DNA from 4 places in the Mesorhizobium argentiipisi genome. Region 2 is predicted to be linked to each of the others. Evidence: predicted binding sites of a transcription regulator. Region 2 holds the regulator's gene; each other region holds the start of a gene.
The links. Region 2 encodes HrcA, which represses chaperone genes, less so after heat shock. Its sites were predicted from a motif close to GTTAGCACTCNCNNNNNGNGAGTGCTAAC; they were not measured.

Region 1 (7,442 bases), on a different contig from region 2:
GAGGCCAGCTGCAGGCTCGTCGGATTGCCGACAAGCCAATCGCCATTTTCCGCTTGCGCGGCTTGCGATGCGGTCACGAGGCGCTCTCCCTTGCAGCTCGATCGAAAAACTGACAAGTTGTCAGTATTTGACGGAACTGATACTTGATCATGTTTCTTGTCAACCGCGAATTCGCGGCTTTCACGAGATTTGGCGCATGACGCAGACAAGGCGAACAGCGACGGAACCGCGGCGCAGGCCGAAGCAGGAGCGCAGCCGCGAGCGCATCGACGCGATCCTCGCCACGACCATGCGCCTGATCGGCGAGAAGGGCATCGACGCGGTGACGATGAAGGAAGTCGGCGCGCTGGCCGGCGGGCCGATCGCTACCGTCTATCACTATTTCCCCAGCAAGTCGGCGATCCTGGCGATGCTCTATGAGCGGTTCTCCGAGGAAAGCCGCGCACGCTTCGGCGCGATCATCGCCGGGATAGCCCGGCTGGATGACGTGACCGCCGCGGCCGACCAGCTGCTCGACGATTATCATGCCCGTGTCGCCGCGGACCCGGCTATCCAGGACCTGCAGAACGCCATCCAGGCCGACAAGGCGCTGCAGCATCTCGACATCGCCGAGACGAGGCAACAGGCGAAGATGTTCTGCGACAAGGTCGGGCCGATGCTCCAAGCGGAGCAGCGCGAGGCGTTCGGACGTGTCGTGTTCCTGATCTTCCAGCTCGCCGGCGGCGTCGTGCGGCTGGCGCTGACGCAGGACGAGGCGGAGGGCCGGCGCACGATCGAGGATTATCGTTCGATCATCCACACGCAGTTGCGATTGTTTCTCTGAGCGCGATCAGGGATCCAGCTTCGGCCCCAGGATTTCCACCAGCCAGTCGACGAACACCCTCACCCGTGGCGACAACTGGCGGCTCGGCGGATAGAGCACCGAGATCGGCGTCGGCGTCGGCGGAAAATCGGGAAGCACCTCGACCAGCCGGCCGGCCGCGATATCGTCCGCATAGCGGAGCCTTGGCGCCTGGAACAGCCCGAAGCCCAGCCGGACCAGCGCGGCACTTGTGTCTGAGTTCGCGACCGTGACCCGCGACGGCAGGACGATTTCGCGAACCTTGCCGTCGACGGTGAATTCCAGCGGCATCACCTGCCTCGTGCGCGACGACACGAAGCCGATCATCATATGGCCGGCAAGGTCATCCGGCGTGCGCGGCAGGCCGTGGCGTTCGAGATAGGCGGGGCTGGCAACGGTGATTTCGCGGGCGATGCCGAGCCGCCGCACGATCATGTCGCTGTCGGGCAGCGTGCCGGCCCGGATGACGCAATCGACGCCCTCGCGCACGAGGTCGACGAGGCGGTCGCCTTCGCCGATATGCACGGTCAGGCCCGGATATCTGGCGAGCAGCGCCGGCAGTTCAGGCAGCAGGAAGGTGCGCGCCATGTGGCCGTTGACGTCGACGCTGAGCCTTCCCCGCACATCGTGCGCGCCGAAGCCGCCTTCGGCATCCTCGATGTCGGCTAGAATGCCGATGCAGCGCTGGTAATACGCTTCGCCGTCGAGCGTCGTCGTGACGTGGCGCGTGGTGCGCCTCAGCAATTGCACGCCGAGCCGCTCCTCGAGCTGCTTGATCGCGGCGGTGGCGCTGGAGCGCGGCAGGGCGAGATCGGCGGCGGCCGCAGTGAAGCTGCGCCGTTCCACGACGCGGGTGAAGAGCCGCATGCTGTCGAATCGGTCCATCGCGTATTGTTCGCACATGCTGAATAGTGTTGGCAATCCATGGCCGATTAATGTCGGCCCACCGGGCGAGTATATGCATCTCCATCCAGACAGAAGGAGATTTCGCCGTGACCACTCGTCCCATCGCTCTCATCACCGGCGGCAGCCGCGGCCTCGGCCGCAACACCGCGCTCAACCTCGCCCGCAAGGGTGTCGACGTCGTCCTCACCTATCACTCGCGCGCCGACGAGGCGAAGACGGCAATCGCCGAGATCGAGGCGGCCGGCGGCCGGGCTGCCGCGCTTGAGCTCGACGCCGGCGCCGTCGCCAGCTTCCCGGCTTTCGTTGAAGCGTTGAAGAAGACGCTTCACGAGACCTGGCAACGCGACCGTTTCGACTATCTCGTCAACAATGCCGGCACCGGTCTGCGCAAGATGATCGCCGAGACGACGCAAGAGGAGTTCGACACGCTGATGAACGTCCATCTCAAGGGCGTGTTCTTCCTCACCCAGGCGCTGCTGCCGCTGATCAACGATGGCGGCCGTATCATCAACGTCTCGAGCGGCCTGGCGCGCTTCTCGGTCCCGGGCTCCGCCGCTTATGCGATGATGAAGGGCGGCGTCGAAGTGTTCACGCGCTACCTCGCCAAGGAACTGGCGGCCCGGCGCATCACCGCCAACACGGTGGCGCCGGGCGCGATCGCGACCGATTTCAACGGCGGTCATGTGCGCGACGACGCCGAGATCAATCGCGTCGTGGCTGGCATGACGGCGCTCGGCCGCGCCGGTGTCGCCGACGACATCGGCCCGATGATCGCCTCGCTGCTGTCCGAGGACAATCGGTGGGTCAACGCCCAGCGCATCGAGGTGTCTGGGGGCATGAATATCTAGACGATCGGTCACTTGACCTGGCGGATCAGTCCTTCGAAGCCGTCGGCAAGATTGGCATTGCCGGCGGCGATGAAGCTCGACAGGTTCCTGGCACGCCCAGGGGTCTTGTTGGCATCGAGCAGCACCGCCCTGCCCTCATGCATGACGAAGTCGAACTTGCCGTAATCGAAGCCGAGCTGGCGCCGCAGAGCGCGCAGCTCATCCGGCACGGGCACCGCCTCGCGGCGGATGGTGTCGTCGCCCTTGACCAGGTTCTGCGGCGAGACATGACGGGTGCAGCGCTCGCGCTCGCCGCAGAACAGCCAGAAGCGGGCGCCAAAACCGTCCGGCTCCGGCTCGGGAATGAATTTCTCGACGATCAGATCCCGGCGTTCGAAGATCTCGGCCGGAACATCGGCGAGCGAGGCATGGATCTCGTATCTTGCGAAGGCTGGGACGCCGGGGAACGGCTCCGGTCTGCCGGCTCGCCGCGCGCGCCGGTTCAGCTGCTGTTCCGGCGTTCCCCGATGGTTGAGGCTGCTCTTGACGATGACCTGTCCCTGCCAGTCGTCGCCTTGGTCAATCACGGCGCCGCTGATGCGGCGTTTCGAGATGTCGGCGGCCCCAAGATTGAGGCAGAAGGGAAAGCGGCGCGCATAGTCGACATAATCGGGCGGCGTCACGGTCGCGTCGAGATGCAGCACCGCGATGTCGGCGGCCGGCTTCGCCGAGGTGCCGCGCAGGACCCGCACCGAATGGCCGCGGCGCTTCAGCTCCTGCAGCAGGTCGAAGAGCATATACGGGCTGTCACGGCGCAGCAGCAGCCCGCGCCGGCTCTGGAAGCGGTCTTGTTCATGCGTGATGACGGCGATGCGTGCCATGCGCCCCACTTGGCTTATTATGCGCCTTCGACTATGCGACCGAACACAATGCCTAACCGATACAGGGTTTGCATGACCGAGCACTGGAATGCAATTCGCAAGCACTGGCAGTTGCTCGGCTCGCCGCTGCGGCCGCCGGCTCAGGTGGTCGAGGCCTATGAACGTGAGCTCGAGCTTTCGCAATCGCACGTCGTGATGTTCGGCGTGACGCCCGAGCTCACCGGACTTGGCGCCACGATGACGGCGGTCGACGAATCTCCCGACATGATTGCCGGCATCTGGCCGGGCGACACAGATACGCGCAAGGCGGTGCAAGGCGACTGGTTCGACTTGCCGTTTCCCGGAGCAAGCGTCGATGCGCTGATCGGCGACGGGTGCCTCTCGGTCATCGGCGCCGCGGACCTCAGGCGCGCGCTGTTCGCGTCGATCGCGCGTGCGCTCAAATCCGACGGGCGCGCCGGCATCAGGCTTTATGCTTGCCCCGAAACCCGCGACGAACCGCAGCAAGTCCGCGCCCTGGCGCTGGCCGGTGGCGTCTCGACCTTCCACGAGCTCAAATGGCGTGTGGCCATGACAGCCATGGGCGGTGCGCCTGATTACACGATACCGGTTACGGGCATCCTCGAACATTTCGACAGGATGTTTCCCGACCGCGAGGAGCTGTCGGCTCGAACCGGATGGGAACTGCCGGTCATCGGAACCATCGAAGTTTATCGGAACTCGTCCGTCGTCTACAGCTTCGCCCCGACGGCAGCGCTGATCAAGGAAGCCGTTGCCTTCTTCGATGATGTCCGGCTGGCCTCGACCGGCACATACGGGCTCGCAGAATGCTGCCCGCTGCTGGTGCTGCGTTCGCCGAAGCGCCTGGACTGACGGCAGGATTGCTTGTTGGCGCCCTCGCGATGGCCGACGCATTTCGGCCTGGCGTCTCGCACGAGAAAAATTTCGCGCCGCCGCCCCATTGCGCGCGCCTTGACTCTCGCAACTCGCCAGCCTATTTCAGCGCGACGTTAGCACTCGCCTTTGGTGAGTGCTAACTCATATCCGGCGGCCTCGCCGGATGGAGGAACAGTTCTCACCGTTCTCATTCGAGGAAGACAACATGGCAAAGTCCAAGTTCCGCCCGCTTCATGACCGCGTGGTCGTTCGCCGGGTCGAATCCGAATCCAAGACCGCCGGCGGGATCATCATCCCGGATACGGCGAAGGAGAAGCCGCAGGAAGGCGAGATCATCGCCGTCGGCTCCGGCGCCCGCGACGAAAGCGGCAAGCTCGTGCCGCTGGACGTCAAGGCCGGCGACCGCATCCTGTTCGGCAAGTGGTCGGGCACTGAAGTCAAGCTCAATGGCGAAGACCTTCTGATCATGAAGGAATCCGACATCATGGGCATCATCGGCTGATCATCGGCCTCATCTGAATCTTCATCTTCGGGCTCTTCCCGAGCCCCTGCCAGGAGCTAAAACATGGCTGCCAAAGACGTAAAATTCTCCCGCGATGCCCGTGAGCGCATGCTGCGCGGTGTCAACATCCTCGCCGACGCGGTGAAGGTCACCCTCGGCCCGAAGGGCCGCAATGTCGTGATCGACAAGTCGTTCGGCGCCCCGCGCATCACCAAGGACGGCGTCACCGTCGCCAAGGAGATCGAGCTTGAGGACAAGTTCGAGAACATGGGCGCGCAGATGGTCCGCGAAGTCGCTTCGAAGACCAACGACATCGCCGGCGACGGCACCACGACCGCAACGGTTCTGGCGCAGTCGATCGTCCAGGAAGGCCACAAGGCGGTTGCCGCCGGCATGAACCCGATGGACCTGAAGCGCGGCATCGACCTCGCCGTCACCGAAGTCGTTACGGCGCTCGGCAAGGCCGCCAAGAAGATCAAGACTTCCGAGGAAGTCGCCCAGGTCGGCACGATCTCGGCCAATGGTGACGAGTCGGTTGGCAAGATGATCGCGGAAGCGATGCAGAAGGTCGGCAACGAAGGCGTCATCACCGTCGAGGAAGCCAAGACCGCCGAGACCGAGCTGGAAGTCGTCGAAGGCATGCAGTTCGACCGCGGTTACCTGTCGCCCTACTTCGTCACCAACGCCGACAAGATGGTCGCCGATCTCGAGGACGCCTACATCCTGCTGCACGAGAAGAAGCTGTCCAACCTGCAGGCCATGCTGCCGGTCCTGGAAGCCGTCGTCCAGACCTCGAAGCCGCTGCTCATCATCTCGGAAGACGTCGAAGGCGAGGCCCTGGCCACGCTGGTCGTCAACAAGCTGCGCGGTGGCCTGAAGATCGCCGCCGTCAAGGCGCCGGGCTTCGGTGACCGCCGCAAGGCCATGCTGGAAGACATCGCCATCCTTACCGGTGGCCAGGTCATCTCGGAAGACCTCGGCATCAAGCTCGAGAATGTCGGCCTCAACATGCTCGGCCGCGCCAAGAAGGTGTCGATCTCCAAGGAGAACACCACCATCGTCGACGGCGCCGGCAAGAAGGCCGAGATCCAGGGCCGCGTCGCCCAGATCAAGCAGCAGATCGAGGAGACCACCTCGGACTACGACAAGGAGAAGCTGCAGGAACGTCTGGCGAAGCTCGCCGGCGGCGTTGCCGTGATCCGCGTCGGCGGTGCGACCGAAGTGGAAGTCAAGGAAAAGAAGGACCGCGTCGATGACGCCCTGAACGCGACCCGCGCGGCCGTGGAAGAAGGCATCGTCGCCGGCGGCGGCGTTGCGCTCCTGCGCGCTTCGGGCAACCTCAAGGCCACCGGCGCCAACTCCGATCAGGCCGCCGGCATCAACATCGTGCGTCGCGCGCTGCAGGCTCCGGCCCGCCAGATCGCGGCCAACGCCGGTGCGGAAGCCTCGATCGTTGCTGGCAAGATCCTCGACAACAAGGGCGCGACCTTCGGCTACAATGCCCAGACCGGCGAGTATGGCGACATGATCGCCATGGGCATCGTCGACCCGGTCAAGGTCGTGCGCACGGCTCTCCAGGACGCGGCCTCGGTCGCCGGCCTGCTCGTCACCACCGAAGCCATGATCGCCGAAGCTCCGAAGAAGGAGTCGGCTGGCGGCGGCATGCCTGGCGGCATGGGCGGCGGCGGCATGGGCGGCATGGGCGGCATGGATTTCTAAGAAGTCTGACCCATCACTGATACGGAAAGGGCGCCGAAAGGCGCCCTTTTTGTTTGCATTTGGAGATCAAATCCAAGTCCTCAGGCGGCACTCTCCGCCTGCCGTGCGACCTTTCCGGCAAGCACCGCCTGCTCGACCAGCGCAGCGACCTCGTCGGCCACCGCCTGGACCGGGGTACGGTCGCGGGTGGCGCGGGCGATCACCATCAGGCCTTCCAGCGAGGATTCGACCAGCAGCGCCAGCGCCTGCGCGCGCCGCTCCGGCACCCCTGCCCGCATGAAAGCCTGGCGCAGCAGCCCGATCCACTGCTCAAAGGCCGAGCGGCAGATTTCAACCAGGTCCGGAACATCGTTTGGTGCGTCGAGCACCACCGGCGCCACCGGGCAGCCGAGCGAAAATTCGTTCTCCTCCAGCATGCGGGCGACCGACTGGTAGATGTGATGGACGGCCACGGCGGGATCGCGTTCCTCCAACAGCGCAGCGCCCAGCCGCTCCGTCACATCAGCGACGCTGGCGCGCGTCACCTCGATGACAAGCTGGTCCTTGCCGCCGGGAAAATGAAAGTAGAGCGAACCGCGGGGTGCTGCGCTGGCGCTCAAAATGTCGTTCAGCGACGTGCCGTGATAGCCGCGCTGCCGGATGAGCAGCGCCGTCGCCTCGATCATGCGGGTGCGTGTGTCCGTCGCCACGTCGACCTCTCGAATGTCAGCCTCTGTCAGGAGCACGCATTATAGAGCTTGCCCCGAATATGACAATCGGTCTACATAATATGTAAATCGGTCTACATATTTTCGGAGGCAGCAATGCGGAATTATCGGCTCGAGGAATTCGGCGACATCGAGAAGCTGGCAGTGTGCGAGGTGCCAATG
Region 2 (7,442 bases):
AGACCGGGATTCCGTTTCGCGTGCCGGAGCAGGCGGAACTGGGCGAGCGGCTGGGCGCGGTGCTGGAAGCGATCTACGCCACCTTCGCCGAAGGCTGGTCGGATCCGATCGGCACGGACAGCCGGCGGCGCAATCTCGCGACCGAAGGCATCTGGCTTGGACGGCTGGTCGCCTCGCTGATGCCGGATGAGCCGGAGGCGCTGGGACTGCTGGCGCTGATGCTGTTCGCCGAGGCGCGCCGCTCGGCGAGGCGCGGCCCGGAGGGGGATTTCGTGCCTTTAGCCGAGCAGGATATCGCGCTCTGGGACGACCGCCTGATCGACGAGGCGGAGGCCTTGCTGGTGCGCGCCGCGCACAGGGGCATCATCGGCCGCTACCAGCTGGAGGCCGCCGTGCAGTCCGCCCATACGGCGCGCCGGCGCGGCAGCGGCACCGACTGGGCGGCGATCCGTCAGCTTTACGATGCGCTTCTTGCCGTGGCCGGCTCGCCGGTGGTGGCGATCAACCGCGCGGTGGCGATCGCCGAAACCGAGGGCGCCACGGCCGGCCTGGCGGCGCTTTACGTGCTGGGCGACGACAAGCGGCTGCAGGATTATCAGCCCTATTGGGCCGCACGCGCCGGGCTGTTGGCCAGGCTCGGCAATATCAAGCAGGCGGCCCAGTCCTACGACCGGGCGATCGGCCTCGAGCGCGACGCCGCGCTGCGGCGTTTCCTGCAGGGCGAGAAGGCGAAGCTCGTCAGGAATTAGCTTTCGGGCCACATCTCGTGCGATGCGTTCAGCTTGCGCATCAGCTCATTCTCGCGCAGCCTTGCCCACAGGCGTTCGATGTTCGGCCAGGCGCCGTGCGCCTTCTGGACCTCGGGGTGCCAAGCCACCAGCATGACGAGGTAGATGTCCGCCAGCGACAGCGTCTCGCCGGCCAGCCAGTCGCGGCCGGCCAAAGCCTGGTCGAGAATGGCAAATCCGCGATCCATCTCGGCGACCGCCGCCTGCTTAACAGGCTGCAGGCCTTCGCCGTCGGTGGTGTAGCGATGGGCGTAATAGAGCCGCAGCACCGCCGGGTAGAGCACCGACGACATGAAAGCCATCCAGCGCAGGAAATCGGCGCGGGCGGGCGAGCCCGCTTGGGGCGCAAGACCGGCTTCAGGGTGGCGTTCGGCAAGCAGAATGCAGATCGCCGCCGATTCGGTCAGCGAATGACCGTCCGGCAGCGTCAGCACGGGCACTTGGTTCAAAGCGCTGATGGCGAGGAAGGCCGGATCGGGCGGATCCTTCTTGGGCACGTCGATCTGCTCGAAGGGGACGCCGGCCATGGCAAGCGCGGCCTCGGCGACGAAGCCGCCGCTGTTTGGGCGTGTATAGAGCTTGTACATGAATATCCTCCCACCGGCCGATTGGGGCCGGCGGCGATTTGAGCCGGAAGCGGCGCCTGCCTCAAGCCGCCGACGAATGCCACCGGCGCCTTTTCAGCGGTCCAGTCCGTTCAGGCGCCCAGCCCGTCGAACAGGATGGTCGAGAGATAGCGCTCGGCGAAGGAGGGGATGACGACGACGAGGGTCTTGCCCTTGTTCTCCGGTCGCGAGCCGACGACGATAGCGGCCTGGAGCGCGGCGCCCGACGAGATGCCGACCGGCACGCCTTCGAGCCGGGCGACAAGACGCGCATTAGCGACCGAATCCTCGTTCGAGACCCTGACGACCTCGTCATAGATCGAGGTGTCGAGGATTTTGGGCGCGAAGCCGGCGCCGATGCCCTGGATCTTGTGCGGGCCGGGCTGGCCGCCCGATAGAACCGGCGAGGCTTCTGGCTCGACCGCCACGACGTGCAGCGAAGGCTTGCGCTTCTTCAGCACCTGGCCGACGCCGGTGATGGTGCCGCCCGTGCCGATGCCGGCGACGAAGATGTCGACCTCGCCATTGGTGTCGTTCCAGATTTCCTCGGCCGTGGTGCGACGGTGGATTTCCGGATTGGCCGGATTCTCGAACTGCTGCGGGATGATGGCGTTGGGCAGCGTGGCGGCGAGCTCGTCGGCCTTGGCGATGGCGCCCTTCATGCCTTTCGGGCCTTCGGTCAGCACCAGCTCGGCGCCGAGCAGCGCCAGCATCTTGCGGCGCTCGACCGACATCGTCTCCGGCATGGTGAGGATCAGCTTGTAACCCTTGGCGGCGGCTGCGAAGGCAAGCGCGATGCCGGTGTTGCCGGAGGTCGGCTCGATCAGCGTGGTCTTGCCGGGCGAAATCTTGCCGGCTTCCTCCAGCGCCTCGATCATGGCGACGCCGATACGGTCCTTGACGGAGGCGATCGGGTTGAAGAATTCGAGCTTGGCCAGAAGGTTGGCGACGATGCCCTTCTCCTTCGCAAATTTGTCCAGCCTGACCAGCGGCGTGTCGCCAATCGTCTCCGTGATCGAGTTGAAGACGCGGCCGCGGCCGGGCATGCGCGCGGAGGTGACGGGCTTGTTCATTGGTTTCGCTCCCAAGGCAATGGCTATAGGCAAAACAGAATAGGGCTTTCAGCCGCGCAAGATAGGCTGAGGCTGGAAAATATCCGAGTGGGGCGGTTGCTCAAAAGCGTTCGCGACCGGAAATGCATTTTCCGCCACCACGCGTTTCAGGAATAGTTTGGCCGAATCCGGGATCGGTTGAGATTGGAACCTATTGACGCGCGGCTATAGCGGCAGCCGCGCCCATCATGAAGCCGGCGGCGGTGCGGTTCAGCACCTTCAGCGCGCGCGGCGATTTCAGGAACCAGCGCGCCTTGGCCGCCAGCGCCAGATAAGGCACCAGCACCACGAACAGAACCACCACGGTGAGGATCGCAAGGATGGCGTAGTCGGCGAGCGTGATCGTCTTCAGGTCGACGATGGTCGGCGTGATGGCGAGATAGAAGATCATCGTCTTGGGATTGCCGAGTGTCACCGTCAGTCCGGCGATGAAGCTCGACACCAGCCCGCCCTTGGCCTTTCGCGCCTCGATGTTTTCGGGCGTGATGCCGCTGGTCCAGAAGCGCCAGGCGAGGAAAGCAAGATAGGCAACGCCGGCCCATTTTATGGCGAGGAAGACCACGGCGAAGGTCTGGGCGACGAAGGCGAGCCCGAGCACCACGGCGGTGAGATAGGTGAGGTCGCCGAGCATCAGGCCGAACGACATGGCGAGCGAGGAACGGAAGCCGGAGCCGAGCGCGCGGGCGACAAGCGCCGTGACGCCGGGGCCCGGAATGGCGGCGGCGACGCCGAGGGCGGCGCTGTAAGCGAGGAATCCGGTGAGTGTCATGGTTGCAATCCCGAGATAGGGATGCGCTTGTCGCACGAAATCGAACGGGAATGAAATCGCTAAGGCCGGATTCGTTTGCGCCAGCCCCCTCATCCGGCCGCTTCGCGGCCACCTTCTCCCCGAGGGGAGAAGAGATTGGCGCCGGCGCTTACCTGCTCCTCTCCCCTTGGGGAGAGGTCGGATTGCCCGAATTGCCCTTCGCAATTCGGTTGGCAATCCGGGTGAGGGGGAGCCCGCTACAGCTCGACCGGGAGCTACCCACCATGCGTAATACGCCAGATCGTGCCGTTGCCGTCCTCGGTCAGGATCAGCGCGCCGTCCCTGGCGACGGCGACGCCGACCGGCCGGCCCCAGACCGCGTCGTCGGATATGACAAAGCCGGTTGCGAAGTCGTCGTATTCGCCGGTCGGCTTGCCGTCCTTGAATCTCAGCCGCACCACCTTGTAGCCGGTGCGGACATTGCGGTTCCACGAGCCGTGCAGCGTGACGAAGGCGTCGCCCTTATAATCAGCCGGAAAATTCCCGCCGTCGTAGAAGGCGATGTTGAGCGGCGCCGAATGCGCCTGTATCAGCACATCCGGAACCGTGACCTTGCCGGCGAGATCGGGGCGCGCGCCCTTGTGGCGCGGGTCCTCATTGTCGCCGATGTAATACCAGGGCCAGCCATAGAAGGCGCCTTCCTTCACGGCGGTCGCGTATTCGAAGGGGGTGTTGTCGCCAAGCTCGTCGCGCTCGTTGACGACGCACCAGAGCGCGCCTATCGCCGGCTGCACGGTCATGCCGGAGCAATTGCGCAGGCCGGTAGCGATCGTCCTGCGGTTGTTGCCGTCGGGGTCGAAGGCCAGCACGTCGGCGCGGCCCTGTTCCGCGCCCCAGGCCTCGCCGAGCGGCTGCGATTTCGCCCATTCCTCGACGCCGCCCTTCGGCTTCGCCCCCATATCCTCGGCGATGTTGGAGCCGGAGCCGACCGACAGATAGAGCGTCTTGCCGTCGGGCGAGAAGGTGATGTCGCGCGTCCAATGGTGGCTGGCGGGGACCTTGGCCACGATGGTTTCCGGCTTGCCCGACGCTTCCAGGTCGCCGTCGCGATAGGGGAAGCGGACGACGCTGTTGCTGTTGGCGATATAGACCCATTGCGGCTTGCCGCCCGGCGGATAGAAGGCGATGCCGTAGGGCCGCGTCAGCCCGTTGGCGAAGATCGACTTCTGCGCGGGCTTCGCGCTGCCTTCCGCGAGGCGATAGACGCGAACCTGGTTCGCCCGGCTGTCGGCGACGAAGAGATCGCCGTTCGGCGCCACGCGCACGACACGGGGGCTGTCGATGCCGGAAGCGACGAGCTCGGCGGAGAAACCGGGCGGAAGTTTCGGCTTCGCATCCTCGGGGCGATCGGTGACGCCGCCGCCGTTCGAAGCGGATTCCGTCACATCGGGCTTCGGCAAATCCTCGGGCTTCAGCAGCCTGCGCACGCCCGGTCGGTCGGCCTTCCAGTCGCCGAAGGCCTTTTCGCCGCTGAGCAAGGGCTGATCCGCCTGCTGCCCAAAGGCACCCGTGGCTAAAACCAGCGCGAAGCCCGCAAGGCCGGCGATCCGCATCATGCTGTTCTCCGTCGTCTGTCAACATGTCCCGTCTGCGGGCGCCTCACTCGATAAGGCGCCCGCAGACAGGACATATTGGGGCAAACGATCGAAAAGAGAAGCGTGCGCAAGCCGATTTGACGGAGCGCCGGCCTCAGGCCTCTTCGGCATCCAAATCGTCGTCGAGGCGCTTTTCCAACTCGACGAGGTCCATCGGTAAGGGCAGGCCCATGGCGCGCATTTCCCTTAATTTCTCGCGCAGCTGCTCCTGGATCTCGTGCTCGTCCTCGGGCTGGTTGATCATTTCCTGAAGCAGGAGGTCGATCTGGGCCTTGATTGCTTCCAGCGCCATATTTGTTCTCCCTCTGCAGCTGCCGCGAACCCTAGGGGCGGCGAGATTCAGGTCAGGCCGCGCCGAAAATGGTAGCTTCCGAGAACCGGAGCGGAGCGTACTTCAAGTACGTGAGCACCGGCCTATGCCGACCGTAGCCTTAACCAAGCTGCCGCGCCACTCACAAGCGCTTCGGCCGGCGAAGGCCGGAAGCGCAGGAAGCTGCCGTTTGCAGGCCGGTCTCACCTGAATCTCGCCGCACTTTAGCGCAGCATGCGCGAAATCAGCTGCGCCGTATAGTCGACCATCGGCACGATGCGGGCGTAGTTCAGGCGCGTCGGCCCGATGACGCCAAGCGCGCCGACGACGCGGGCGTCCTTGTCGCGATAGGGGGCGACGACCAGCGACGAGCCGGACAGTGAAAACAGCTTGTTCTCCGAGCCGATGAAGATGCGCACGCCCGGCCCCTCCTCGGCAAGGTCGAGGAGCTGCAGCAGCCCGTCCTGCGTTTCGAGGTCCTCGAACAGATGACGCAGCAATTCGAGATCGGCCTGGGCGGTGACGTTTTCCAGGAGATTGGCGCGGCCGCGCACGATGAGACGCGCCGGCAGCCCACTTTCGGCGCCGGCCCAGACCGCGAGGCCCTTCTCGACCAGATCCTGCGATAGCGTGTCGAGGGCCGCCCTGGTCTCCTCCTTGATGCGAGCGATCTCGACGCGCGCCTCGGCCAGGGTGCGGCCGCGGATGTGGGCGTTGAGGAAATTGGACGCCTCATGCAGCTGCGACACGGTGATGCCGGCCGGCAGCTCGACGACGCGGTTCTCGACGTCGCCGTTCTGCGACACCAGCACGGCAAGCGCCTTGGTGGGCTCGAGCTGGATGAATTCGATGTGCTTCAGCGCCACCTCGTGCTTGGAGGCGAGCACGAGGCCGGCGCCCCGCGACATGCCGGACAGCATCTGGCTGGCCTCGGTCAGCATATGCTCCAGCGTCGCGCCCGAGCCCGAGGCGCGCACCTGCGCCTCGATGGTGCGGCGCTCGTCGTCGGAAAGGTCGCCGAGCTCCATGAAGGCGTCGACGAAGAAGCGCAGGCCTGTCTGAGTCGGCAGCCGCCCGGCGGACACATGCGGCGCGTAGATCAGGCCCAGATGCTCGAGGTCGCTCATCACGTTGCGGATGGTGGCCGGCGACAGAGACGAGGGCAGGATGCGCGACAGGCTGCGCGAGCCGACCGGCTCGCCGTCGCGCAGGTAGGAATCGACGATCCGCCGGAAAATATCGCGCGAGCGCATGTCGAGTGACTGAAGTACGGGCGACTGAGGCCCGGGCGACTGCGACGTCGGATCGACTGGTTTGTTCATTCCGGCGAGAAACCTCCTGCCGAAAGATATAGACTTAAGCCACAGCGGCGCAACCCGGTGCCGCATTCGCGGTCACGTGCCGCATTTGCGGTCACGTGCCGCATTTGCGGTCACGGTGCCGCGTTCGCGGTTACCCAGCCGGTTTTCCTTTGCGACCGCGTTTTCCTTTGCGCCATGCTGCGCATGCGTCTACAAGCCGCCGACGAATCTGGGAAAGAACAGAAAGAGCCTCGATGCGCCCCTCCAAACGCCAAGCCGACGAAATGCGCGCCATCTCCTTCGAGCGCGGCGTCTCCAAGCATGCCGAAGGTTCGTGCCTGGTGAAGTTCGGCGACACGCATGTCTTGTGCACGGCGAGCCTGGAGGAAAAGGTGCCGGCCTGGATGCGCAATTCCGGCAAGGGCTGGGTGACAGCCGAATACGGCATGCTGCCGCGCTCGACCGGCGAGCGCATGCGGCGCGAGGCCTCCGCCGGCAAGCAGGGTGGCCGCACGCTGGAGATCCAGCGGCTGATCGGCCGTTCGCTGCGCGCCGTTGTCGACCTGCAGGCGCTGGGCGAACAGCAGATCACCGTCGATTGCGACGTGATCCAGGCCGATGGCGGCACGCGCACGGCCTCGATCACCGGCGGCTGGGTGGCGCTCTATGATTGCCTGCGCTGGATGGAAGCGCGCCAGATGGTGAGCGTCGCCAAGGTGCTCAAGGACCATGTCGCGGCGATTTCCTGCGGCATCCATGACGGCCAGCCGGTCATCGATCTCGACTACCTCGAAGATTCCTCGGCCGGCACCGACGCCAATTTCGTCATGACCGGCAAGGGCGGCATCGTCGAGATCCAGGGTACGGCCGAGGGTGAGCCGTTTTCCGAAGAGCAGTTCGCGGCGCTGATGGGACTCGCGAAG
Region 3 (7,442 bases), on a different contig from region 2:
TCCGATGACCTCTCGGCGTCGGGCTTCGCCGCATCCTCCGGGAGCGCGATATCGGCAAGTTCTGCCGCGCCTTGCGTCACCGATTTGAACGGCTTGCCGTCGAATTCCGGCGCCATCGTCACCCAGAAACTGTCGACCGGGTCGGTCAGCAACAGCACCTCGATGCCGCGCGCGCGAAAACCTTCGAGCTGCGGCGAGGCTTCGAGCCGGGTGCGATCGTCGCCGGCCATAAAGAAGATCGCTTTCTGGCCTTTCTTCATCGCTCCGACATAGTCGGCAAGGCTGCGCCAGCCGTCGCCTGAAGTTGTCGAACGGAAGCGGGCAAGCTTCAGCAACTGCTCGCGCCGCTCGTAATCCTCATAGAGGCCTTCCTTGAGGACGACGCCGAAATTCTCCCAGATTTTGGCGTAGGCTTCGGCATCGTTTTCGGCCGTTTTGACGAGGTCGCCGAGAACGCGGTTGGTCACGCCCTTGCGGATCGCTGCGAGCAGCGGGCTTTCCTGGATCATCTCGCGCGAGACGTTGAGCGGCAGGTCGGCGGAATCGACCAGGCCGCGCACGAAGCGCAGGTAGCGCGGCAGGAGATCGGCATCGTCGGTGATGAAGACGCGGCGCACATAGAGCTTAATGCGGCCCTTGCGGTCCTGGTCGAACAGGTCGAACGGCCGCGATCCTGGCACGAAGGCGAGCACACTGTATTCCTGCCGGCCCTCGGCGCGGAAATGGATCGTCGAGGCTGGCTCGTCATACTGGCCGGCGATGCTGCGGTAGAAGTCGGTATATTCCTCCGGCTTGATCCCGCTCTTTTGCCGCACCCAAAGCGCCGTCCCGTCGGCGATGTCGCGCGGTTCGGCGCCGGGTTTCTCAACGAGCGTGATCGGCACCGGCACATGGCCCGACTGCGACTTCGCCAGCCCCTCGAGCCGATAGGGCGTGGCGTAGGAAGAGGCGTCTTCCATCAGATGCAACACGACGCGCGTGCCGCGTTTGGGCGCTGCCTCGAGCGGCACCGGCGCGATTTCATAGGTGCCCTTGCCGTCGGATGACCAGCGGAAGGCCTCGTCGCTGCCGGCCTGACAGCTGATGACGTCGACACGGTCGGCGACCATGAAGGCCGAGTAAAAACCGACGCCGAATTGGCCGATGAGTTGCGTGTCTTCCGCCGCCTTACCCGCCTCGACGCGCTCCATGAAGGCGCGCGTGCCGGAGCGCGCGATCGTACCAAGCGCCTCGGCCATCTCGTCGCGGCTCATGCCGATGCCGTTGTCTTCGACCGAAAGCTCCTTGTTGTCCGGATTGGCGGCAATTGTAATGCGCGGCTTGGCATCGTCGCCCAGAAGCTCTGGCCGGCTCACCGCCTCGAAGCGCAGCCTCTCGCAGGCATCCGCCGCGTTGGAGATCAGCTCGCGCAGGAAGACATCGCGGTCCGAATAGACCGAATGCACCATCATATGCAGCAGCCGCGAGACGTCCGCCTCGAATGTCCTGGTTTCCTTCGCCTTGGTGTCCGTCGTCATTCAGAATTCCTGGGTTAGGTTATTTTGTCCGCCGCGCCAGCACGCGCCGGGTTTCAAATCTTCAGCCATTATTGCTTGTGGACGCGCGCCCTGCCAGCGCTGCGGGCGCCAGCGAAACCATGTCCGGCGCCAGAATATCGTGGCGGCGGGCGAAGGCAACAAGGGTTGCCCGCACCGTTTCCGCGTCGATCTCGCCGGCAATGCCGGCTCTGCAGGCGTTGAGCGCGATCGCATATGCGCTGCTCCTGCTCGCCGCGGGCCAATCTTGCAGCAGGGCATAGGCTTCCGCCACCGTCTCCAGCCGCACCGGCAAGCCCATGCCGACGAGGACAGTGACAGGCTCTTCAAAGCGGTCGTGGTTCATGGTCTGGACCCTCTTTCGGATGGATGCCCATCGCGCCGGGGCGAAGGCCGACGGTCCCGGCGAGCACATGCCGGCGCGGGTAGGGGGCTTGCAGGACGATGCCGTGCGGCCGCTGGCCGATGCCGGTGAAGGCCTGCACAACCACCGGGCCCGCCGGAGTGGTGAGGGCCGCTGGACTCTGCTGGTTCAGGCGCGGCGGCGGCAGCGCGCTATGCGCCTTGGCCAGGGCCTCGATCCAGGCGGCGACCGCCAGCGGTACCGGCGCGCGCCCCTCGATCCAGCGCGCCACGTCGTTTCTGGCGCAGCCAAGCTCCTGCGCGAGGGCGGCGGCGTCCCATCGCAAGGTTCTCAGGCATTCCCGCAATCGTCCCGCAATCATGGCAATCCTCGTCCGTTCCGCGATCGTATGGACCCCGCCTTGGAAGCGGTGCCCGATTTGGCTCAGCCGCGTGCGGATGTCTCCGCCGCCGATACCTGCTGTGCGGCGAGGAACATCAGCGTCGAGGCGACCGTCCGCCGGTTCCATCCAGCGGATTCGGCCGTGTCGAGCAAGCGTGTCAGCAGCGGCTTCAGCGCGCTCCGGCATTCGGCTTCATAGGCGAGGAATTCGCTTGCCGGATGCGTCGGCGCGGGAACCGAGCCATCCCCGCTCATCATATCCATAAGGGGCCTCCCATCGTGCGTTTCGAAACGCCCGCTCCCGTTGCCGGAAGCGGGCTCCCGTCGGCGTCTCAGAAGTCCATGCCGGCACCGGCCGGCATGGCCGGAGCGGCTTCCTTCTTCGGCTTCTCGGCCACCATCGCCTCGGTGGTGACGAGCAGACCGGCGACCGAAGCGGCGTCCTGCAGCGCAGTGCGCACGACCTTGGCGGGGTCGATCACGCCCTGCTTGTAGAGGTCGCCATATTCGCCGGTCTGGGCGTTCCAGCCATAGGCGAATTCGGTCTTCTCGCGCAGCTTGCCGACGATGATCGAGCCTTCCGACCCGCTGTTCTCGGCGATCTGGCGCGCCGGAGCCTCGATCGCGCGCCGCACGATATCGACCCCATATCTCTGGTCTGGGTTGTCGACGGCGACCGCGTCGAGCGCCTTGGCCGCCCTGAGCAGGGCAACGCCGCCGCCGGGCAGGATGCCTTCCTCTACCGCGGCGCGCGTGGCGTGCAGCGCGTCGTCGACGCGGTCCTTCTTCTCCTTGACCTCGACTTCCGTCGCGCCGCCGACGCGGATCACGGCAACGCCGCCGGCGAGCTTGGCGAGCCGCTCCTGCAGTTTTTCGCGATCATAGTCGGAGGTAGTCTCCTCGATCTGGGCCTTGATTTGCGTGATGCGGCCCTGGATCTCCTCCTTCTTGCCGGCGCCGTCGACGATGGTGGTGTTTTCCTTCTCGATCGCGACCTTCTTGGCGCGGCCGAGCATCTCTAGCGTGACGTTCTCCAGCTTGATGCCGAGATCCTCGCTGATGGCCGTGCCGCCGGTGAGGATGGCGATGTCCTCCAGCATGGCCTTGCGCCGGTCACCGAAGCCCGGCGCCTTGACGGCGGCGACTTTCAGCCCGCCGCGCAGCTTGTTGACCACCAGCGTGGCCAAAGCCTCGCCCTCGACATCCTCGGCGATGATCAGGAGCGGCTTGCCGGACTGGACCACGGCTTCGAGCACGGGAAGCAGGGCCTGAAGATTGCTGAGCTTCTTCTCGTGGATCAGCACATAGGGCTCTTCGAGCTCGACGCGCATCTTGTCCTGATTGGTGATGAAATAGGGCGAGAGATAGCCGCGGTCGAACTGCATGCCTTCCACGACTTCCAGCTCGGTCTCGGCCGTCTTGGCCTCCTCGACGGTGATGACGCCTTCGTTGCCGACTTTTTCCATAGCCTCGGCCAGGAAGCGGCCGATCTCGGCATCGCCATTGGCCGAGATGGTGCCGACCTGCGCGATCTCGTCGTTGCTGGTGATCTTGCGGGCGTTGACCTTGAGCTCGGCGACGACCGCATCCACCGCCTTGTCGATGCCGCGTTTCAGATCCATCGGGTTCATACCCGAGGCAACGGCCTTGGCCCCTTCGCGAACGATCGCCTGAGCAAGCACGGTGGCCGTTGTGGTGCCGTCGCCGGCGATGTCGCTGGTCTTCGACGCGACCTCGCGGACCATCTGCGCGCCCATGTTCTCGAACTTGTCCTCAAGCTCGATCTCCTTGGCGACGGTGACGCCGTCCTTGGTGATGCGCGGGGCGCCGAACGACTTATCGATCACGACATTGCGGCCCTTCGGGCCGAGGGTCACCTTCACCGCGTCGGCGAGGATGTTGACGCCGCGCAGCATGCGCTCGCGGGCGTCGGAATGGAATTTGACTTCCTTGGCAGCCATTGGATCACTCCTTGTTTAGGCAGCTTTCATTGACTGGGTTGCGGTTCGATCGAAGCCCCGGTCAGGCGGCTTTCTTCAGCGTCGCGGCCTGCTCGATCACGCCCATCACATCGCTTTCCTTCATGATGAGCAGATCCTCGCCGTTGAGCTTGATCTCGGTGCCGGACCACTTGCCGAACAGGATGCGGTCGCCGACCTTCACGTCGAGGGGCACGAGCTTGCCGCTCTCGTCGCGGGCTCCCGGGCCGACGGCGATGACTTCGCCTTCCTGCGGCTTTTCCTTGGCAGTGTCGGGGATGATGATACCGCCGGCCGTCTTCTCTTCGGCCTCGACGCGGCGCACGAGCACGCGGTCATGCAGTGGACGGAACGTCATATCGTTCTCCTTCAGGACAAACAGATTGCGAGAGGTCCCTCCGCTCCGGACCGGTAGGACCGGAGCGGGGCTCGCGCGACCCTTTCGGCATCGCGCGCATGTCGAACTAATTTTGCCTTCTTCTACTTTCAAGGGGGTGCCGAAAATTTTTTGGCACTCTCGACCCTTGAGTGCTAGCGCGCTGAAAACATGCGGTAAATTGGACCGTTCCGATAACGGAGAGGCTTGAATTCGCGATTGAGTTGAACAAGATTATCGGCGCCCGGCAGCGCCGGGACCGTTGAGAAACTGGAACCCGAAACAAGGAGTTTTTTGGAGACGGAGGACAGAAATGGACCGACAGACGCTTTCGCCGATCATTCCTTCCCTAGCTCCCGAAATATCAGACCTTTCGCTCGACCGGCTGCTCTCGCCGGCCAGCCATTTTCAGCATCCGCGGGATGTGCTGGAGGACAGCTCGCTCGACATATGGGAAAAACGGGCGATCCTTTCGTCCTGGGCATCCGACGCTTGCGCCGTGGAATCGATGCCGGCGCTGCGCCAGCCGCCGGGCACCGAGCGGCCGGTCTCCTTCGACGACATCATGGATGCGCTGCGTCGGCTTGATGCGCTAGCCCCGCCGCCTGGCGGCCCTGCCGGTGACGACCACCGGCAGCTGGTCGACCGGCTGAGCGCGTGAGGGCCCGAAGGCGATGGCGAGAGCGGTCAGCAGGGAATTCCGCTTGCAGATGAATGGCTATGGCTTGACCACTGCCGAGATCCATTATCATCTGCCCGACCATCCCAGCCTGCTCCAGCTTTACGTCTGGCAGGACTATGATCTTGCCCCGGATTTCCCCGTGCTGAGGGGCTTTCTGGGCTTTTGGGAGCGCGAGCTGGCTGGCGCCTTGCATTCTGTCCGCGTCGCCCACCATCGGCTCATCAGGGCATCGGAATGGCGGGTCGTCGACGGGATCATCGCGATCCATTGAAATCAGCTCCTCAAGGCGGTCGTTTTGTACGGCCGCCTTCAATTCATGATTTGCCTGCCTGCATGCAGACGAAGAGGCTGACTTTTTCACGGCCTTGAAGGCGCTTCGGGCGGGGTCTTGACGTGCCCGCGTCGAATTCCCAGATCGATTGTGCCGGTGCTTGAGAGAGACCGGCAGGTCAAGGGGCACAGCTTCCTTGGCGCCCCTCGTATCTATGTTGCTCAATGGAGGATGTAGCTATGAGAACCACGTTTGACTTCAGTCCCCTGTTCCGGTCGAGCATAGGCTTCGATCGAATGCTGAACGCGCTCGAAACGGCGAGCCGGATCGAAACCGTCGACAATTGGCCACCCTACGACATCGCCAAGACCGCGGAAGACGACTACCGCATCACCATGGCGGTGGCCGGATTCTCGCAGGATGAACTGGCCATTACCCAGGAGCAGAACATGCTTATGGTCTCGGGCCAGAAAGCCGGCGAGGACAAGGGTGAGTACCTGCATCGTGGCATCGCCGGCCGCGCATTCCAGCGACGCTTCGAGCTTGCCGACCACGTCAAGGTCGTTGGCGCCAGCTTGGTCAATGGGCTGCTGACGATCGATCTGAAGCGCGAGATCCCGGAAGAGATGAAACCGCGGCGGATCGACATCGCAGCCGACAGCGCCACGCTCAAAGGCACGACAAAGAAGATCGAAGCCGAGAAGCACGCCGCCTGACGGCCGTCCTGTGAGCGCATCCGAGCTACGCGCCGGGCACTGCCCGGCCCGTAGGAGCCTTTCAAGCCGATGAACAGAAAGGAGCGAAACCATGAGTGTCCGTGATCTGATTCCCTGGGGCCGGAGCAACAGCAACCAGCTTCCAAGCATATTCCGCGACGGTGAGCGCGATCCGTTCCTGTCGCTGCATCGCGAGGTGAACCGCTTGTTTGACGACGTTTTCCGCGGCTTCGACAGCCGGTCGCCGTCTTTTGGCGGTGTTTCCGCCCTGGGCGCCGGTTGGCCGAGCGTCGAGATCTCCAACGGCGAGAAGGAGATCAAGGTGATGGCCGAGGTGCCGGGCCTCGAACAGAAAGACATCGAGGTCCTGCTCGACGACGGCGTGCTGACGCTGAGAGGCGAGAAGCGCTCCGAGACGGAGGACAAGGACAGGCAGTTCTCCGAGCGCTATTACGGCCGCTTCGAGCGCCGCATCCCGGTCGGCTATGAGGTCAAGGAAGACGAGGTGGATGCCCGCTTCAAGAACGGCGTGCTGACCGTCACCTTGCCGAAGAGCGAGAAGGCGCAGTCGCAGGTCAAGCGCATCGACATCAAGAGTTGATGCATCGACGCGGGAGGTCGGCCGATACGCCTCCCGCGTCGCAATCCATGAGAGCCACGGCGACCGGATGCCCGCGCAGCGCAGCTCTTCGCGATCGGCTGACAATAGAGAAAATTATGCGACGGGAGCTCCACTTTTCCGTCCTGAAGTTTTTGCATCGCTCATGTGAATGATGACAAGCAGCTCGCTGTCTTTCCCTTTTTTGGCGCATGCTTTCAGAGCCTACCTCGAGAGAAAACCAGCGTGTTTTAGGAGCCGAAGAGGAATCATCTGGCGGCCGGTCCCCTCAAGATGGGACCGACGATAACGTTAATTTTGGTTTCCTTTGCAGAGGCTTCCCGAACGGAAGGTAAGGGGATAGATTAGCAATTCGTTAAGTACGCCCGGGGGCGAGCGTAAAAGATGTGTCGTCGAGCGTAAGGGATGTGCCGTGATGAATTTCAAGTCTCTGATTAAGCGGGCCGAGGACGTCGACAAGGAATTTCAGGAACTCCAATCGGATCTGGCGGAAGCATTCGAGGACGTTCTTAAAGATGA
Region 4 (7,442 bases), on a different contig from region 2:
GGGCTGAAACTTCTACCCGAGCAGGGCCGCGATCTGATCCTGGCCGGCGCCATCCTGTCGATCGTGCTCAACCCGTTGATGTTCCTGGTTATCGACTGGATGAAGCCGTGGCTGGAGGCCCGCGCCGCCAGGACGGCACTGCCGGCGGACGCAAAGCCGGTTGGTCCGGCGACCGAACCGGGCCAGGTGGCCTCCGTTGCCACAACGTCCAGCAAGGAAGACGGGCCGCCGCCGCGGACGGCGCTTGCCGGTCACGCCATCCTGATCGGCTACGGCCGGGTCGGTGGCCTCGTCGCTGCCGCGCTGAAGGAGGCGGCACTTCCTTTCCTCGTCATCGAGGACGCCGACAAGACGCTGGCGAAGCTTAAAGCAGACGCCATCGAAACCATCGTCGGTAATGCCGCCAATGCCGAAGTGTTCGCCGCCGCCAATCCTGAAGGCGCCAAGCGGCTGATCCTTGCCATCCCCAATGCCTTCGAGGCCGGCCAGATCGTGCTGCGGGCACGCACCGCCAATCCCAACATCAACGTCGTCGCCCGCGCCCATTCCGATGCCGAGGTCGAGCATCTGAAGGGACTCGGCGCCGATACCGTGATCATGGGCGAACGCGAGATCGCGCGCGGCATCGTTGAAGAGGTTCTTGGCGACAAGCCGGTGTCGCGGTCGCAGGCGGCCGAACCTTCCGCTGCCTGATCAGCCAGCGCGCATATGCCTGCAATGTGACCTTAGGCAGGTTCAAGCGACGAATGCAGAACCGCCTTTTTGCGCGACACTGCCGAGTCAGCCGGCGGCGAAAGCCTCGCACACGCGATCGAACGGGTCGCACTTGGCGGGACCATCGTCATGTTCGCTTAGGAAAGTGGCGAACTCACGCTGTTGGATCGTGTCAGTTCGTCCGGGTCACGAGGGGGCTAGTTGCAGCGTCACCCTACTCAATCCCGGTTTCCGGCACGTCGCCGAGGCGTGCAGCAGATCACGACGGACATTTTGATCCGGCGATTGTGAAATCCTGCGCTCGGTTCGATTGTCGTGATCGACACAAGCTCCTACAATGCCGAAGGCAACGCGAATTTGCCTACGCCGGCAACGAGCCAGGTGGAAGTGCTAACTGGTTGCCGATGCGGGTAGGGCAAAGAATGGCTCGGAAGTCCAGATGCTTTCGCATCCTTAGCGGCCTGAGTCATAGGCCGAAATTGCCTCTCAAATGATCAAGCCCGCTACCGGGGGGGCTGGCAGCGGGCCTCGATAGCGCGATGGGGGGTGCGCTGCCTCCAACGCCGACATCACATCTGGAAGGAGGAGATGGTCGACAGCGCGAACATAGGGATAGCACAGCATATTGCAATGCACAAAATGTGGAAATGCGGAAGCATTGCCCCGGAGCGCTCTTAGGCATCATGTCGATGACGCTCTCAGTGGAAGCGGCGCTTTTTTCAATCTGGACGGCAGCCCAGCGTTTGTCGGGTGGGTTCGGAAGCCCATAGGCCGCTAAGCCTGTTCCTGAACGGCTGGCAGTCAAGGCAGCGCAGGCGATTGTATCGCTGCGGCACTTAACCGATCGACAAAACACAAAAGGAAAGGGCGGCATCGCTGCCGCCCTTCCGGAGATCCTCGAAAGGTGCCCTTAGAAACCCATGCCACCCATGCCGCCCATGCCGCCCATGCCACCGCCAGGCATGCCGGCCGGCATGCCGCCGCCAGCCGAGTCCTTCTTCGGAGCTTCGGCGATCATGGCTTCGGTGGTGACCAGCAGGCCGGCGACCGAGGCCGCGTCCTGGAGAGCCGCGCGCACGACCTTGACCGGATCGACGATGCCCATGGCGATCATGTCGCCATAGTCGCCGGTCTGGGCGTTGTAGCCATATGTCGCACTCGCATTGTCGAGGATCTTGCCGGCAACGATCGATGCTTCCGCACCAGCGTTGGCCGCGATCTGACGGGCCGGAGCCTGCAGCGCACGACGCACGATGTTGATGCCGGCAGCTTGATCTGAGTTGGCGCCGGTGGCGTTGAGGTTGGCCGAAGCGCGCAGCAGGGCAACGCCACCGCCAGCAACGATGCCTTCTTCCACGGCCGCGCGGGTCGCGTTGAGGGCGTCATCAACGCGGTCCTTCTTTTCCTTGACTTCGACTTCCGTCGCACCGCCGACGCGGATCACGGCAACGCCGCCGGCGAGCTTCGCCAGACGTTCCTGCAGCTTCTCCTTGTCGTAGTCCGAGGTGGTCTCCTCGATCTGCTGCTTGATCTGGGCAACGCGGCCCTGGATCTCGGCCTTCTTGCCGGCGCCGTCGACGATGGTGGTATTCTCCTTGGAGATCGACACCTTCTTGGCACGGCCGAGCATGTCGAGGCCGACATTCTCGAGCTTGATGCCGAGGTCTTCCGAGATGACCTGGCCACCGGTCAGGATGGCGATGTCTTCCAGCATGGCCTTGCGACGATCACCGAAGCCCGGCGCCTTGACGGCGGCGATCTTAAGGCCGCCGCGCAGCTTGTTGACGACCAGCGTGGCGAGCGCCTCGCCTTCGACGTCTTCCGAGATGATGAGCAGCGGCTTCGAGGTCTGCACGACGGCTTCGAGGACCGGCAGCATGGCCTGCAGGTTGGAGAGCTTCTTCTCGTGCAGGAGGATATAGACGTCCTCAAGCTCGGCAACCATCTTGTCGGCGTTGGTCACGAAGTAGGGCGAGAGGTAGCCGCGGTCGAACTGCATGCCTTCGACGACTTCGAGTTCGGTCTCGGCGGTCTTGGCTTCCTCGACCGTGATGACGCCTTCGTTGCCGACCTTCTGCATCGCTTCCGCGATCATCTTGCCGACCGACTCGTCGCCATTGCCGGCGATGGTGCCGACCTGGGCGACTTCCTCGGAGGTCTTGATCTTCTTGGCGGCCTTGCCGAGAGCGGCGACCACTTCGGTGACGGCCAGATCGATGCCGCGCTTCAGGTCCATCGGGTTCATGCCGGCGGCAACCGCCTTGTGGCCTTCCTGGACGATCGACTGCGCCAGAACGGTCGCGGTCGTGGTGCCGTCGCCGGCGATGTCGTTGGTCTTCGAAGCGACTTCGCGGACCATCTGCGCGCCCATGTTCTCGAACTTGTCTTCAAGCTCGATTTCCTTGGCGACGGTGACGCCGTCCTTGGTGATGCGCGGGGCGCCGAACGACTTGTCGATGACGACGTTGCGGCCCTTGGGACCGAGCGTGACCTTCACCGCGTCGGCGAGGATGTTGACGCCGCGCAGCATGCGCTCGCGGGCGTCACGGGAGAATTTTACGTCTTTGGCAGCCATGTTTTAACTCCTGGCAGGGCTCGGAGAGCCCGAAAAATTCAAGTTGAAGGTGAGGCCGATGATCAGCCGATGATGCCCATGATGTCGGATTCCTTCATGATCAGAAGGTCTTCGCCATTGAGCTTGACTTCGGTGCCCGACCACTTGCCGAACAGGATGCGGTCGCCGGCCTTGACGTCCAGCGGAACCAGCTTGCCAGCTTCGTCGCGGGCGCCGGAGCCGACCGCGATGATCTCGCCTTCCTGCGGCTTTTCCTTAGCCGTATCCGGGATGATGATCCCGCCGGCGGTCTTGGATTCGGATTCGACCCGGCGAACGACCACGCGGTCATGAAGTGGGCGGAATTTCGACTTTGCCATTATGGATTTCCCTGGTGCGATGTTGAACGATTTCCGTTGCCGGAGCGATTGGCACTCACCTAGGCAGAGTGCTAACAATGGGGTGGATAGGCCGTTGACGGCTGCAAGTCAAGGCGCGGAGAACGGCGGAACCAGAGCGAAGGACGTGGGCTGGGGGCCTATATTTTTCTTCAACACGAGCAAGAGGATGGGCTCATTTCTTGCATCAGCCACGGAGGCGGCGGCCGTCAGCGCGGGTCGCCGGCTGTGGACTAAACAGGTCGGCATTTCGCAAGCGTTCTGGACCGATTTACCGCATCCATGAACCTGGCGAGGTCGCCAGGACCCTCGGTGTTGGTTAGGTGCGCTGCTTTCGCGTCAAGGGGCTGAGACTCAGACCTGCGGCTTGATGTCATGTTGCGGGGTCGAGCCGCCGTTGAAGAAGTTCTCTGCCCTCTTGAATTGACTGGTGGAGTTCGCATTCACGAGCTGCTGGAAGTTTTCATGGTCGGGCCCCCCTTTTCGGATCCGGCGTGCCTGTACGATGCTGGTGATCTCGGTATAGCCCATGTCCACATCGATCAGTCGCATCGACGAGCAGCAGGACCTCAGCTCAAGGAAGTTCTGTTTGAACTCGATCTGGCGCAGAACGATCGCTCCGTAATCGTAATATCCACCGGCTCCATTATCGAGAAGGTAGCTCTGGTAGGTGCATGTCAGGGCCCTGTATTGCTGCGCCTTGGCGTTGGCGCTGAAGGTGATGTTACCCATCGCCGTCAGGAATGACTCGAAATCTGTCAGCAGCGATGCCCCGTCGGTAATGATCGCCTGGGCAATCAGAGAAAGGAAGGTGGCCGAGACGGAAGTACCAACAGCCTTTTGCGAATAAAATTTCTGTTTTTGCTGTCCGATCGAAAGATCGGGAATGTTGCTTAGAACGTCAGCCCAGGTGGTGAGGTCTAGCATTTTTGAGTCAATGGCAGGAAAATTGGAATGCATGTAGTCGTAAATGAGTCCTCCAATAGCAAGAAGGTTGTCTTGGTTCTCATTCATGATTCGGCTGTACATCGGGATATTTGTTTGCTGACCGATAAGGTGAAACTGTACGGTCCCCTCGTCGTTGGCGATCAGGTCGTTTTTCCTAGGCGCGGCATCTGCCATTGACAAAAGCCGAGAGCTGCCATGGAAAAAGGCTCGAGCGGCCTTGTAGGCATCGTCAGTGTGCTGGTTTTCACGTTCCTTCACGTCAAGCGACCATTCGTTTGGCATTTTATTCTCCTTTGTGAGAGTTAGGGTAGTTGTTAGATCGTGAGCCCTTGGAAAGCGCGCAACTTGAGCATCGGCTGACATGTGTGCATCTTGGCTCAATCACGTGCGGACAAGCAGCGTGAGTCTTTAACGGGGCGCTTCCGTTATGGCCCTGCCAGTTTGTGATGTTTGCATCAGTTCTGTTTGCGAAGCCGCTGCGGTGATCTCGTGGCGCAGCCAGCGATGCTCCGGGTCGCGATGGCACCGTTCGTGCCAAATGAGGGCGACCTCGTAAGGGGTCAGTTCCACGGGCGGATCGACAATCGCCAGGGGGAGCAAGGCAGCGATCCGCGTTGCGACGCGCCCTGGGACAATCAGCACCAGATCGCTCGCCGCGACTGCCGCGGCTGCCGTCAATATGTTGGAAACCAGCACCGGATCGCGATCCAGAACATCCAATTTGACCAGTTCGTCATGCACCCGGCCGAACCCGTCCTTGGAGTCCGATGCAATGGCAGCGTGGTGCAAGGTCGCGAAGCTATCGATCGTCCATTCCCGCGCCAGGGCTGGGTGACCCTGGCGAAGCAGGCAGGCAAAACGGTCGGCATAGAGCGTACGGCGCAAATAACCCAGTGGTGCAGCATCGATCTGCCCGATTGCCAGATGGATTTCGCCTTGCTCAAGCCGCAGGAGCGCGCCGGCCAAAAGGGGGTCGGTGACGATATCGAGATTAGGCGCGTGCTCGCGCAAAAGTGGCAGTAGAGGCGGCAGCAAGATAAGCGCTTGGTGATCGGGCATCACCATTGTGGCTTTCGAACGCCATTCCCCTGGGGCGCAACTGCGGTCCATCATTGCGCGGATAGCGCTCAAGATCGGCGGGAGGACTTTGGCCAGACACTCGGCCTGCGGCGTCGGAACCAGACTGCTCGATCCACGAACCACAAGATCGTCATCGAAAATTCCACGCAGCCTTGCCAGTGATCGGCTCATGGACGGCTGGCTCACGCCCATGTACCGGGCTGCATGCGTGACGTTGCGGTACTCCAGCAGCGCCTCAAGAGACAACAGCAATTTCAGGTCGATCGATTCCAGCATCTGCTGTTGCCGTGTGGCGCGCGCGCCATTGACAATGTTAGGCGACCGCTCACTTCTGCTTGAACGATCCCGACTGTAAACGAGGTCCATGCCCCTCTCCTTAGTTTAGTAGCGGTGTGCTCACGCTAGCGTCGTTATGGTTGGCGTTGAGGGCCGGCCTGCTGATGACAGTAGCGGTGTCGTCATTGGTTTGACGTGGTTCAAGGTACCGGTCTCGATCAGCGAAACGATCACAGTCGCTGCGGGCGAACGAGCACCTTCTGCGCTTCACGCGGGGGCAAAGCCTCCGGCGATGTGGAGGCGGTCTGGCTGACCAGGGGTGAAATCCTCACTCGCGGCTATAGTGGTCGGCAACTACCGAGGCACCATCGGCCGCCGTCGGCGAGGCAAGAATGCTGCCTCATCGATATGCCGGGCCCAGCCTCACACTCGCGACACTGTCGCCGCGAGGCTGGGCCCACGAAAGGCTCAGTGTCGATTCAGTGACGAGAGAAAATCGCTGCACCACTTATGGACATCGTGCTCCCGCAGAACCGTCATGATCGCCCTCCAGCGGTCAATCCGCTCCCCTCGCGGCAGAACGAGGGCTTTTTCCATAGTGCGCGCCATCTCCTCCGTGTCGTAGGGATTGACGAGCATCGCTGCGCCCAACTTCCTGGCGGCGCCGGAAAAGCGTGAAAGAATGAGAACGCCGGGGTCCAATGGATCCTGCGAAGCGACATACTCCTTCGCCACCAGATTCATGCCGTCGCGAAGCGGAGTCACCAACCCGATACGCGCCTTGCGGTAGAGGCCGGCCAGCTCCGACTGCCCGACCGACTTGTTAATGTAGTGCACGGGCACCGAATCGACGGTTCCGAGTTCTCCGTTAACGCGCCCGACCAGTTCGGCGACGTCCTTCTGAACCACCCTATATGCCGGGATACTTGCCCGGGATTTCGGGGTGATCTGCAGCAGCAACGTCTTGTCGACACGTTCACGGTGGCTCCGCAGAAAATCACGAAAGGCGACGATGCGTTTCTCGATACCCTTCGAATAATCAAGCCGATCGACGCCGATTGCGATGTCATAACCAACCATCCTCGGATAAGTCACCTGCAGACGCTCATTGCGGGCCGCATTCTCGGCGAGACTTTCGAAATTCGCAGTGTCTATGCTGATCGGAAAGACGCCGCAGCGAAACTCGTTCTGATACGCTGCGTAGAAACCCTCTTCGATGCGTTTCCCTTGCTCCTCGCGGTTCAGACATTCGAGGAAGTTGCTGAGATCGTAATCCGTATGGAAGCCGACGAGGTTGCAGAACGAAAGCCCGCGCAGCAACGCATCGTACTTCGGGACAGTGGAGAAGATGTCCGCCGGCGGCCATGGAATGTGCAGAAAAAAGCCGATCCTGTTGCTGCAGCCGAGCTTACGCAGCTCTTCAGCGAGCGGAATCAAGTGATAGTCGTTCACCCAAATAACGTCGTCATCGC

Region 1: a site for HrcA is predicted at 4,465-4,493, ahead of groES (co-chaperone GroES). Genes of this name have one in related genera too.
Region 3: a site for HrcA is predicted at 4,767-4,795, ahead of groES (co-chaperone GroES). Genes of this name have one in related genera too.
Region 4: a site for HrcA is predicted at 3,696-3,724, ahead of groES (co-chaperone GroES). Genes of this name have one in related genera too.

What each region holds. Positions count from the first base shown of each region.
Region 1 covers NZ_JAPYKO010000023.1:26,572-34,013, forward strand. The annotation lists gene O7A05_RS25470 (MFS transporter) at 1-77, opposite strand, end outside; gene O7A05_RS25475 (TetR/AcrR family transcriptional regulator) at 197-823, shown strand; gene O7A05_RS25480 (LysR family transcriptional regulator) at 830-1,726, opposite strand; gene O7A05_RS25485 (SDR family NAD(P)-dependent oxidoreductase) at 1,834-2,595, shown strand; gene O7A05_RS25490 (hypothetical protein) at 2,604-3,455, opposite strand; gene O7A05_RS25495 (class I SAM-dependent methyltransferase) at 3,528-4,328, shown strand; gene groES (co-chaperone GroES) at 4,558-4,854, shown strand; gene groL (chaperonin GroEL) at 4,918-6,573, shown strand; gene O7A05_RS25510 (TetR/AcrR family transcriptional regulator) at 6,654-7,262, opposite strand; gene O7A05_RS25515 (zinc-dependent alcohol dehydrogenase family protein) at 7,377-7,442, shown strand, end outside.
Region 2 covers NZ_JAPYKO010000020.1:79,544-86,985, reverse strand. The annotation lists gene O7A05_RS24230 (RNA polymerase sigma factor) at 1-749, shown strand, start outside; gene O7A05_RS24225 (glutathione S-transferase family protein) at 746-1,375, opposite strand; gene cysK (cysteine synthase A) at 1,486-2,466, opposite strand; gene O7A05_RS24215 (LysE family translocator) at 2,657-3,274, opposite strand; gene O7A05_RS24210 (PQQ-dependent sugar dehydrogenase) at 3,529-4,869, opposite strand; gene O7A05_RS24205 (hypothetical protein) at 5,003-5,200, opposite strand; gene hrcA (heat-inducible transcriptional repressor HrcA) at 5,443-6,540, opposite strand; gene rph (ribonuclease PH) at 6,774-7,442, shown strand, end outside.
Region 3 covers NZ_JAPYKO010000011.1:49,452-56,893, reverse strand. The annotation lists gene htpG (molecular chaperone HtpG) at 1-1,517, opposite strand, end outside; gene O7A05_RS16765 (DUF982 domain-containing protein) at 1,579-1,881, opposite strand; gene O7A05_RS16760 (helix-turn-helix transcriptional regulator) at 1,862-2,260, opposite strand; gene O7A05_RS16755 (hypothetical protein) at 2,323-2,544, opposite strand; gene groL (chaperonin GroEL) at 2,613-4,241, opposite strand; gene groES (co-chaperone GroES) at 4,303-4,617, opposite strand; gene O7A05_RS16740 (hypothetical protein) at 4,949-5,296, shown strand; gene O7A05_RS16735 (usg protein) at 5,310-5,588, shown strand; gene O7A05_RS16730 (Hsp20 family protein) at 5,828-6,304, shown strand; gene O7A05_RS16725 (Hsp20/alpha crystallin family protein) at 6,396-6,905, shown strand; gene O7A05_RS16720 (coiled-coil domain-containing protein) at 7,339-7,442, shown strand, end outside.
Region 4 covers NZ_JAPYKO010000003.1:133,832-141,273, reverse strand. The annotation lists gene O7A05_RS06180 (cation:proton antiporter domain-containing protein) at 1-693, shown strand, start outside; gene groL (chaperonin GroEL) at 1,625-3,289, opposite strand; gene groES (co-chaperone GroES) at 3,352-3,648, opposite strand; gene O7A05_RS06165 (hypothetical protein) at 4,021-4,896, opposite strand; gene O7A05_RS06160 (LysR family transcriptional regulator) at 5,023-6,060, opposite strand; gene O7A05_RS06155 (alpha,alpha-trehalose-phosphate synthase (UDP-forming)) at 6,439-7,442, opposite strand, start outside.